Regions from separate parts of the Mesorhizobium sp. WSM1293 genome, predicted to be linked through region 2. Evidence: predicted binding sites of a transcription regulator. Region 2 holds the regulator's gene; the other holds the start of a gene.

Region 1 (5,771 bases), on a different contig from region 2:
AAGCCGCGTTCGGCGACGACCGTGTGCTGGTCGAAAAATATGTCGACAAGCCGCGCCATATCGAAGTGCAGGTCTTCGGCGACAATTTGGGCAATGTCGTGCATCTCTACGAGCGCGACTGCTCGGCGCAGCGCCGCCACCAGAAGGTGATCGAGGAATCGCCGGCGCCCGGCATGACGCCCGCTTTGCGCAAGGCGATGACGGAGGCGGCGGTGAAGGCCGCCAAAGCGATCAATTATTCAGGCGCCGGCACCATCGAGTTCATCGTCGATGCCTCGCAGGGCCTGAATTCCGACCGCTTCTGGTTCATGGAGATGAACACCCGTCTGCAGGTCGAGCACCCGGTCACCGAAATGGTCACCGGCACCGACCTGGTCGAGTGGCAGTTGCGGGTCGCGTCAGGCGAAAAGCTGCCCAAGACGCAAAGCGAGATCGCGCTCGTCGGCCATGCCTTCGAGGCGCGCATCTATGCCGAGGACGCGGCAAAAGGGTTCCTGCCGGCGACCGGTACGCTGCATCATCTGAAATTTCCGGATGCGGCCCCGCAAGGCGCCACGATGCGCATCGAGACTGGCGTGCGAGCGGGTGACGCCATCTCGCCCTATTACGACCCGATGATTGCCAAGCTGGTCGTCCACGCAACGGACAGGCAGGCGGCTCTGGAGGCGCTTGGCGCGGCGCTATCCCGGACCGAGATCGCCGGCTCGACCGTCAACACCGCCTTTCTTGCCGCTCTCGCCGCCGATCCGGATTTCGCCGCAGGCGATGTCGACACCAGCCTGATCGCCAGGCACCAGACGGCGCTGACCGAGGTCGCGCCGCCGACCGGCGAAACCATCGCTGCCGCGGCCGTTGCGGCCTCCGGCGCCGGAGCATCGCCGTCACCCAACGATCCGTGGTCGTCGCTTGCCGGTTATGCGCATTTCCACAGCGTGGCGCGACGCACACGTTTGAAGTTTGGCGAAGACGAAATCGTGGCGAAAGTTTCGGTGCGGTATGATGGGCGGTTCCAGGTGACGCTGGACAAGCCCTATGACGACACCAATTCGCATGATTTTCGCTCAACACCACGCCTCGCCCGCTGGCCAGGCCACATCACCGTGTTCGAAGGCGCCGTCGGCTACACCTTTACGGTGCCGGACCCGCTGGCACGGGCCGACGAGGCAGCGGCGGGTTCAGGCAGCCTGCGCGCGCCGATGCCGGGACTGGTCAAGCTGGTGCGCGTGGGAAAGGGCGATGCCGTGATCAAGGGCCAACCGCTGCTGATCCTGGAGGCGATGAAGATGGAACATACCATCGCCGCGCCGCATGACGGCGTGATCGCCGAGATTGCCACCGAGGGCGCGCAGGTGACCGACGGGACAGTGCTGGTGCGATTCTTCGAGGAACAAGCTATCCCGACCGCTGTAGCCAGCTGACGGTTTGAAGGTAAACAACAAAATGGCCGGGACGAACCCGGCCATTTCTCTATGCTATTCAGTCGCCGGGCCGGCGATTACTGCGCGATCGGCGCATATTTTCCGTCATGCCACTGGTTGATGTCGTAGCTGGCATTCTTGAGATCGCCCTTCTCGTCGAAGGTGACATTACCGACAACGGTGCTGATCGGCGTGCCGTTCTTCAGCGCCTCGGCAACCTTGGCCGGATCGTCGCTGCCGGCACGCTTGATGCCTTCGGCGAATGCCTGGATGGTGGCGTATGAGAACAGCGTGAAGCCCTCCGGCACGAAACCGCCGGCCTTGATTTTCTCGACGGCTGCCTTGGCTTCCGGCTTTGCCTGCGGATCCGACGGGAAGACGAACATGGTGCCCTCGCCGGCCGGGCCAGCGACCTGCCAGAATTCCGGCGAGGCGATGGAGTCCGGCATTATCAGCTGGAACTTCAGGTTCTGTTCCGCCGACTGACGCAGGATCAGGCCAGCTTCAGGATGGTAGCCGCCGAAATAGACGACGTCGGCTTTCAAGTCCTTGAGCTTGGTAACGAGAGCCGAATAGTCCTTCTCGCCAGCGTTGATGCCGTCATAGTAGACCTCCTTGAGGCCGCCGGCATTCATCGTTGCCCTGACGGCGTCAGCCACGCCCTGTCCGTAGGCGCTCTTGTCGTGCAGGACGACGACATTCTTGCCGGCGAACTTCTTGGCGATCCATGGGCCGATGAAGGCGCCCTGCGCATCGTCACGCGTATAAAGGCGCATGATCGTCGGCCAGCCGGCCTTGGCGGCCGCGTCGGTCAGCACCGGGTTGGAAGAAGCCGGGCTCATCATCAGCGCGCCGGCTTCGGCATAGACGGCCGAGGCCGGAATGCTCGAACCCGAGCAGGCATGGCCGTCGATGAACTTGACGCCATCGGCGACGACGCGGTTGGCAACCGACACCGCCTGCTTGGGATCGCACTGGTCGTCTTCGATATCAAGCTTGATCATCGAGCCGTTGACGCCGCCAGCGGCGTTGATCGCATCGGCAGCGGCCTGTGCGCCCTGCTTGAACTGATCGCCGATGGTGGCGAGCTGTCCGGTCATCGGGCCAATCACCGCAAAGGTGATATCGTCGGCGAATGCGACCGGCGTGCTCATCATCAGGCCGAATATGGCCGCGTTCAAAATACTCAATTTTTTCATGATGGTAGAACTCCTCCACTCACGCGCGGCCGCCCCGGCCACGCTTCTTCCAGAGAGGCGGGACAATTTCATCCTTCATTCGGCCTGTCTAGGCGCATTGGCGCCGCTCGATTGGGCCTGCAAGACGTCATCCACGCAAAAAGCCACGCCAGCCTTGTTCCGGCTGGTCGTGGCTTTTTTGCCCGTCGAGCAATCTCCAGGCGCCCCCGCCCCTAAAAATCCCGCTCAGCTTCCCTGTGTCGCGCACGACTGGGCCTTGCGGCCTGCCGCGTTCTTTCTCTTGCCCTCGTGACCGTCTTGCGCGGCCTTCAATTTCGCCGGGTCCGGCCGTCTGTGCGGCCTTGATCCCGGAGCTTCCCTGTCTTCGATAGGCCTGTCTGCGATTGGCAGATTTCAGTGCATGGTCATCCATTCGCGGGCTTCGCGAAGCGCCGTGGCGATCTCGACCTTCGACATGGCCGCCGACAGTTCCGAGCGCAGTTCCGCGGCGCGGGCCGAGCCCTTGATGGCGGCGATGTTGAACCATTTGTGGGCGGCAACGACATCGGTCTCGCAATCGCGGCCGGTCGCATACATCATGCCCAGTTCGAAAAGGATGTCGGCCTGGGCAGTTGCCCCCATGGCGCCGAAACCTGCTTCAAGCATTTCAAAACGTGCCATTTCAATCCCCTGTTTCCGGCCCCTGTCAGGCTCCCGAGAGCTGCCTTCTTTCGTCCTTGGCGGCTGCTCTTCCGATGCTTTCGAGAATGCCGTGCAGGCTTGAATCCGTCGTTAAATGGCGTGCTTAATTTGAGGAAAACAAAGCTAAAACAAGAGGTAAACGCAAAAATTCGTTAAGGATACAAAGCCAGCAATTCAGCCTGCTTGCGTCAAATTTGACGAAAATTTCCCGATGCCAATTCAAGACTTCGCTAACCACAGGAGACAAAGGCGATGCGCCGATCGTTTCATTTCCTTTGCCAGGAGGCGCATTCAGGGCCCTTCAAAATCCGAAAGTCTTCCGCTGCGGCACCGCTTTTGTTTTGCCGGGAGCTGGATTAGCTTACGTTTGCGTAAACGGCAGTTCGGCGAGGCGGAGCATCCGGCCGGACATCCAAAGGGAGGAAGACATGTTTCGAAAAGTGAGCCTGGCCCTTGCGGCCATGTTGATCATGGCGGGTGCGGCATGGGCCGACCCGATCGAAGGCAATTGGAAGACCGAGGATGGAGACACTGTGGCAATCAGCCCCTGTGGTGCATCATTCTGCATGACGGTCAAAACAGGGCAGTATGCTGGACAGGCAATTGGCAGCATGAAGGGTACAGGAGGCAATAAATACAAAGGATCCCTGACCCGGCCCTCCAATGGAAAAACCTACAGCGGAAGCGGCACGCTCTCTGGCAGTACTCTAAAGGTATCAGGGTGTGTTCTTGGCATTTTGTGCGAAAGCCAGACCTGGCACAAACTCTGATCGAGCGCATCCTTGCGACATGAGGACGGGGCCCCGACGGGCCCCGTTTTCGTTTTGCGACACATCCTGCACCGGTGATGCTCGATACCTGCCGGCGGCTATCCAACCGACGCCGGCGCCGTCGAAACCCCGTCAATCATCTTGAACCGCAGATGAACGCCGCCATCAGAGCCGGTTCAGTTGCATCAGGGCATTCTCCGGCGTGTTGAAGGAGACCGACCCAATGCTTGCTCGCCGCTTCACCATCGTCTGCCTGCTGGTGAGCCTGTTTGGAATGTTCTTCGCCATCCTCGTCGCTGAAGCGGGCCGTCCGGCCCGCGCCTGGGACGAAGCCAGTTCCAGAACCTGCCGCCTCGCCTGCCCCACCCATCTTCGCAACTGAACAAAGAAACCAAGACCTCGAAAAGAAAAGCTGAACGCCATGAACCGCATCGCCGCCAACGCTCTCAAGACCCTTCGGCTTCTGCCGCGGGCGGCGCTTATCCTGACGGTTCTGGCCGCTCCGGTCCTGGCCGTGCCGATGATGCGCGCCGACACCGGCTCGACGATCGACGCACCGGCCCTGAAGAAGTCCGGCGTCGGCTTTGTGCTTCTGGTCAGCCTGCAGCGCGGTTGAAGAAAAACGGCGCTTTGACCGCCTTCGGTCGCGACACCCCTCCCAAGTGTCGATCCAAGTCTCTATATTGAGCCATGGAAAAGCGAATCTACCCACAAGCCATCGAATCTGTCGTCATGCCGGAGCCTTTTGGCCGGCAAAGCTTTGATAGCGCCGAAAAGGCCGTCAAGGCACTGCAGGCGCTTTACGATCGCAACACCAGGTTCCTGCGCGACTCCTTCGCAGAATTGGCGGCAGCAGGCGGTGATAATGGCAAGCGCTACCGGGCCTTCTATCCGGAGATCGGCGTCACCACCAACTCATTCACCCAGATCGACTCGCGCCAGGCCTATGGGCATATGCCGACACCTGGGCATTTTTCCACCACCATCACCCAGCCGGGCCTGTTCGAAAGCTACCTCGTCGAGCAGTTGCGCCTGATCATGCGCAATCATGGGGTTGCGGTCACGGTGTCGGAATCGACCACACCCATCCCGCTGCATTTCGCCTTCCTTGAAGGCACCCATGTCGACGGCGCGGCGGCAGAGCGTATCAAGCGGCCGATCCGCGACCTGTTCGACGTGCCCGATCTCGATGGCACCGACGACCAGATCGCCAACGGCACCTTCGAAGTCGCCTTCGGCGAGCCGAGGCCTCTGGCGCCTTTCACGGCGCAGCGCATCGACTATTCGCTGCACCGGCTGTCGCACTATACGGCAACCACGCCGCAGCATTTCCAGAACTTCGTGCTGTTCACCAACTATCAGTTCTACATCGACGAATTCGTCGCCCGCGCCCGCGACCTGATGGCCAATGGCGGCGGCGGATACACGGAGTTCGTCGAGCCGGGAAATGTCATCACCAAGGGCGGGCAGAGCGCGCCCAGCGAAGGCGTTGCACCGCCGCGCTTGCCGCAGATGCCGGCCTATCACCTGAAGAAATCGGGACATGGCGGCATCACCATGGTCAATATCGGCGTCGGGCCTTCCAACGCCAAGACCATCACCGACCATATTGCGGTGCTGAGGCCGCATGCCTGGGTGATGCTCGGTCACTGCGCCGGCCTGCGCAACACGCAGGCGCTTGGCGACTATGTGCTGGCGCATGC
Region 2 (5,771 bases):
GCTGACGCGCAGGGCTCATACGGCCGGAGCGCTGATCGTCTGGGATCTCTGCCACACCGCCGGCGCCCTGCCCGTCGAGCTCGATCAGGCAAATGCCGATTTCGCTGTCGGCTGCACGTACAAGTACCTCAACGGCGGTCCGGGCGCGCCGGCCTTCATCTATGCCGCGCAGCGCCACCACGGCGATATCAGCCAGCCGCTCAGCGGCTGGTGGGGCCATGCGCGGCCCTTTGCCTTCGAACGGGGTTATGTTGCCGGCACCGGCATCCGCCGTTTTCTGTGCGGTACGCAACCGGTCCTGTCGATGCGGGCGCTCAAAGGCGCGCTTGCCATCTGGAGCGACGTCGACATGGCGGCATTGCGAAAGAAGAGCGTCGCGCAGACAGAACTGTTCATCCAGCTCGTCGAAGCCAAGTGCGGCGCCTACGGTCTCACGCTGGAGACCACCCGCGACGCGACCAGGCGCGGCAGCCAGGTGTCGTTCCTTCACGACCACGGCTATCAAATCATGCGGGCGCTGATCGAGCGCGGGGTGATCGGTGACTTCCGCGCACCGTCGACCATCCGTTTCGGCTTCACGCCGCTCTATGTCAGCTACAAGGATGTGTGGCTGGCGGTTGAGGTTCTGGAAGACATTCTGCGCACGGGTGCATGGAAGGACCAGCGTTTCGCCGTCAAGGAAGCCGTTACCTGACGCACCGATCCCGGCGATCCGCCGTCGCTGCCCTCACTGCCTGGCAAATGACGGAGAGCTGAATTTCCAGCCAAAATGCCCAACTGACGTTGGCGTTTTGGCTCCGTTTCGTTCACGGCAAACGAACGTCCCGAAGGTTGCAATCGCCCCTTGTCGAGGCTGATCGACAGATAACGCCAAGCTTTGGTAGAGGATAAGCCACAGGTCATTAACCATAACAATTTCAATGTGAGCAGGCGCATTGCCGAAGGTGGCGCCCGTCGATCGTAACCCGCTGGCAAGCGCCAAATAATTTCAGCAGCCTTAACAAATTCATTAAACTTTAAACGGTTGCAGAACACAACTGGAACAGATAGTGTTTGTTCTGGGTTTGTTTTTCGATTCTGGTTTCAGGGAACCTGGGGGCCGCCATGCTGACACGCAAGCAACATGAACTGCTGATGTTCATCCATGAACGCCTGAAGGAGAGCGGCATTCCGCCATCCTTCGACGAAATGAAGGAGGCGCTCGACCTTGCCTCCAAATCCGGGATTCATCGGCTGATCACGGCCCTTGAGGAGCGCGGCTTTATCCGCCGGCTGCCCAATCGGGCCCGCGCGCTGGAAGTGCTGCGGCTGCCGGACTCCATCGCGCCAGGCCTCAATGCGGCAAAGAAGTTTTCGCCAAGCGTCATCCAGGGCAGTCTTGGTCAGGGTGGTGCTCTTGGCCGGCAGATCAAGCCGGCGCCTTCGCGGATGCCTTCGCCCGGCAATGACGACGATGCGGTCTCTGCCGTTTCGATCCCGGTCATGGGTCGCATCGCCGCCGGCGTGCCGATCGATGCCATCCAGCATCAGACGCATTCGATTTCGGTGCCGCCGGACATGATCATGGGCGGCGCGCACTATGCGCTGGAGGTCAAGGGCGATTCGATGATCGAGGCCGGCATCTTCGACGGCGACACCGTCATCATCCGTAACGCCGATACGGCCAGCCCCGGCGAGATCATCGTGGCGCTGGTCGATGAAGAGGAAGCGACGCTGAAGCGGTTCCGCCGCAAGGGCGCCTCGATTGCCCTCGAAGCCGCCAATCCAGCCTACGAGACACGGATTTTCGGGCCGGACAGGGTCAAGGTGCAAGGCAAGCTCGTCGGCCTGATCCGTCGCTACTGAGACGGCTGTGGGTTGACCACTGGCTTCTCGGGTTTCTTGAAGGGTGCCAGCCCCCTCGCCTCGCGAGAGTATCTGCGTTGCGTGTGCCAGGGCCGATATGGGCTGTCCACCGCGAAGCTGATCGTCGCCGGCGTGGTCGCCGATTGGCGATCGAAGAAGACCGCGGCACTGCCTTTGCGAGCCAGTTGCCGCTTGGTGATGACGAGAACCAGCGGGTTGTGACAGGCGTCATAGGCGGTGGCATCGTTGACGACGATCAGCTCGGCGAAGCCGCAGGCTTTCCAGGTGTCCTTGCGGTCCTCGACATAGGCAATGATCGCACCGGACATGTGCCTGGCCACGCAAACGCCTGAGGAGCAATAGAACGGCGATCCCGGCGGTAGCTCAACGGCATCCGCGACGTCGAATTGCCCATCGCTGTTGTCGAACACTTCCGGAACGACGATGGTTTCCGATGTCAGCGCGCGTTTCCAGTTGTCGACGGTGAATTCGTTCGGCCGTTGCCGGCTGACGGCAAGCTCACCGCCACCGATCGGCAACGCCACCAGCCGGGCGTCTTCCGAGATCAGCACATCGGGCGTGCGCGTATCCGAGACGGTCAGCAAGCCTGCCAACGCGAATGGCAGAGCCGCGAGCCGCAGCCATGTCGTCGCCATCGTCGCGATGACCAGGGCAATGGCCACCAGCAGGACCGACTGTTGCGAAATCAGCCCGACCCCATCGACAGGCGAACGCTCGGAGATCCAGCCCGATATGGCGATCATCATCGTCAGGCCCTTGCCCATCAGGTAGAGACCTGGCCAATCCAATCCGAAAGGCATCAGCAGCGCGCTGGCGACGGCCAGGAACATGACGACGGTGACGATCGGCATAACCGCGAGATTGGCGAACAGGCTGAGCGGCGACACACGCTGAAAATGCCAGATGGCAAACAGCGTCGTGGCGCTGCCGGCGATGATCGAGGTCATGGCCAGACCGATTGCCGCCAGCAGGAATTTTCGTGTCAGGAACCCGGGCAAGGATCGCTTCGGCGGCGGCGGTCTTGCTTTTCCCGCGCGGTGATCCGCCCAGCCGGCATAGGCGCCGACCAGAGCTGCGGTCGCGGCGAACGACATCTGAAAACTCGGGCCGACCACCTCATGCGGCGACACCACGATGACGGCGATCGCCGAGATCGCCAGATTGCGCATGGTGAGTGCTGCTCGATCGAACAGAACTGCAATCAGCATCACTGCCAGCATGATGAAGCTGCGCTCGGCGGCGACGACGATACCTGAGATGACGAGGTAGGCTGCGATCGAGAACAGTGCGGCGGCAGCGGCATACTTCTTGACCGGGCGACGCGCGGAAAAATCGGGAAACAAGGCGAAGGCGCCGCGCAGCAACCCCATGATGGTGCCGGCGACCAGAGCCATGTGCAGTCCCGAAATGGAGATGATGTGGTAGATGCCGGTACGTCGCATCGCCTCATTGATGTCGTCGGGAATGCCGGCGCGCACGCCGACGATCAGCGCCGCGGCGATCTCGCCTTCGGCGCCGCCGACGCTCGCCCTGATATGGTCGGCGATGCCTTCACGGGCATTTTCCACGCTGGAGGAAATTCGGGCCGACAGCGGCATGTCGCCATCATCGCTGACGACAAGCTTTGGATTGCCGAGAAAGAATCCGCTGCCACCAATGCCGGCAAAATAGCTGTCGAAGGAGAAATCATAGCTGTCCGGTCGCACCGGCCCGGTCGGCGGCAAAAGCTTGGCATATCCGGTGATGAGCGAGCCTGCGGTCACGTCAGCCGGGATCTTGCGTGCCGAAAGCCGTACCCGTTCCGGCGCATAGCGCAGTTTCGGTCTTGCGGTCGATGTTACGTCGATGGTCAGCCGGATACGGCCAGTTTCCATCCGGTCGAGCGAGACGACGCGGCCGGTCACCTGCGTCGAGATTTCCGAGCCCAACATTTGTGTGCCCGCACGCCACGTCTCGACCTTGGCAGCAAGCAGTCCTAGGGCGCACAAAAGTGCCGCCATGAAACACAGATGGGTCTTTGGCCATGAGCGCGAGACCAGCGCACAGATCCCCGTCAGGATGACAACCGCGACAGGTCTCGCAAAGTCGGGTTCAGCCGTCAGCGAAAAATAGCCGATCGCTCCGATCGCAAGGCAGACCGGTACCAGCAGGAAGGCCACGCCCCGGTCGAGTTCCAGGCTCGCCGCCGTGTTCACGCTGTGGCGCAGGCGAGGCAGTGATATCAGGCCGATCTGCCGGCGCACGCGCACGATCCTGCCGGTTCCGGCAACCGGAACAGAGGCGGCGACACCCGTTTGCAAGGGCAGCTTGCCGGAATCCGGCACGAGGGGCGACGGCGGCGGCAATGAGGCTGGCAGAGGCGCAAACAGGGACCGTTCGCGGACGCCAATGGCAGCGTCCTCGCCCTGATCCGAGCCCCAGCCTCGTCCAGCCATCGGGTCTGCCCCTTGCGCCCTCGACACCCTATGCTACATGAACGCGCAAAGCGCGAAAGTCCGCGCGACCGCACCCCGCTTCAGATGGTTTCCGAGAGTTCCATGTCCGACAAGGTCGTCACCCGTTTTGCCCCTTCGCCCACCGGCTATTTGCACATAGGCGGCGCGCGCACGGCGCTGTTCAACTGGCTGTATGCAAAGCACACCGGCGGCACGATGCTGCTGCGCATCGAGGACACCGATCGCGAACGCTCCAATGAAGCCGCGACGGCTGCCATCCTCGACGGGCTTTCCTGGCTTGGCCTGAGCTGGGACGGCGAGCCAGTGTCGCAGTTCGAGCGTGCGCCGCGCCACCGCGAGGTGGCCGAGGAGCTCGTGCGCATGGGCAAGGCCTATTATTGCTACGCCACGCCAGCCGAACTGGAGGCCATGCGCGAGGCCGCCAGAGCCAAGGGGCTGCCACCCCGCTACGATGGCCGCTGGCGCGACCGCGACCCATCAGAGGCACCCGCAGGTGCCAAGGGCGCCATCCGCATCAAGGCGCCGACCGAAGGCGAGACCGTCGTCCATGACCGGGTCCAGGGCGACGTGCGCTTTCCCAACAAGGATCTCGATGACTTCATCATCCTGCGTTCCGACGGCAATCCCACTTACATGCATGCCGTCGTCGTCGACGATCATGACATGGCCGTCACCCACATCATCCGCGGCGACGACCATCTGACCAACGCCGCTCGCCAGTCCGTGATCTACAACGCCATGGGCTGGAACGTGCCGTCCATGTCGCATATCCCGCTGATCCACGGCGCCGATGGCGCCAAGCTATCGAAGCGGCACGGCGCGCTTGGCGTCGAGGCTTATCGCGCCATGGGCTACCTGCCGGAGGCGCTGCTCAACTACCTGGCGCGTCTCGGCTGGAGCCATGGCGACGACGAGATCATGTCGATAAAGGACATGATTTCCTGGTTCGACATCGGCGACGTCAACAAGGGCGCGGCGCGCTTCGACTTCGCCAAGCTGGAGGCAATCAACGGCGCGCATATGCGCCGCATGAGCGATGCCGAACTGTTCGACATCTTCATCGCCACCCTGCCCTACCTCGAAGGTGGCCCGGCGATCGCCGCACGCCTGAACGACAGCACCAAGGCGCAGTTGCTGGCAGCGCTTCCGGGCCTGAAGGAGCGCGCCAAGACGCTGGTGGAGCTCGTCGACGGCGCGGCCTTCCTGTTTGCCACGCGACCGCTGCCGATCGACGACAAGGCGGCGCTTCTGCTCACCGATGACGCCCGCAAGATCCTGCGCAGTGCTCACGAAGCTTTGAACGGGCTTGCGGATGACTGGACAGCCGCCTCGGCGGAGGCGGCGATCCGCGAGGTGGCAGCGGCCGGCAGCCACAAGCTCGGCGCGGTGGCCCAGCCTTTGCGCGCCGCTTTGACCGGCAAAAGCACCTCGCCGGGCGTGTTCGATGTG

What was found. The regulator LexA, encoded in region 2, represses DNA repair genes until DNA is damaged. The targets are predictions, from matches to a motif close to TGTTCNNNNTGTGTTCNG.
Region 1: M729_RS0122785 (sel1 repeat family protein) is a predicted target of LexA. The motif match lies at 3,412-3,429, and genes of this name have one in related genera.

What each region holds. Positions count from the first base shown of each region.
Region 1 covers NZ_AZUV01000020.1:12,035-17,805, forward strand. The annotation lists gene M729_RS0122770 (acetyl/propionyl/methylcrotonyl-CoA carboxylase subunit alpha) at 1-1,418, shown strand, start outside; gene M729_RS0122775 (ABC transporter substrate-binding protein) at 1,496-2,617, opposite strand; gene M729_RS0122785 (sel1 repeat family protein) at 3,011-3,277, opposite strand; gene M729_RS0122790 (DUF2147 domain-containing protein) at 3,727-4,068, shown strand; gene M729_RS1000000138925 (hypothetical protein) at 4,292-4,450, shown strand; gene M729_RS0122800 (hypothetical protein) at 4,490-4,684, shown strand; gene M729_RS0122805 (AMP nucleosidase) at 4,801-5,771, shown strand, end outside.
Region 2 covers NZ_AZUV01000008.1:209,540-215,310, reverse strand. The annotation lists gene kynU (kynureninase) at 1-694, shown strand, start outside; gene lexA (transcriptional repressor LexA) at 1,105-1,845, shown strand; gene M729_RS0110880 (ComEC/Rec2 family competence protein) at 1,839-4,301, opposite strand; gene gltX (glutamate--tRNA ligase) at 4,404-5,771, shown strand, end outside.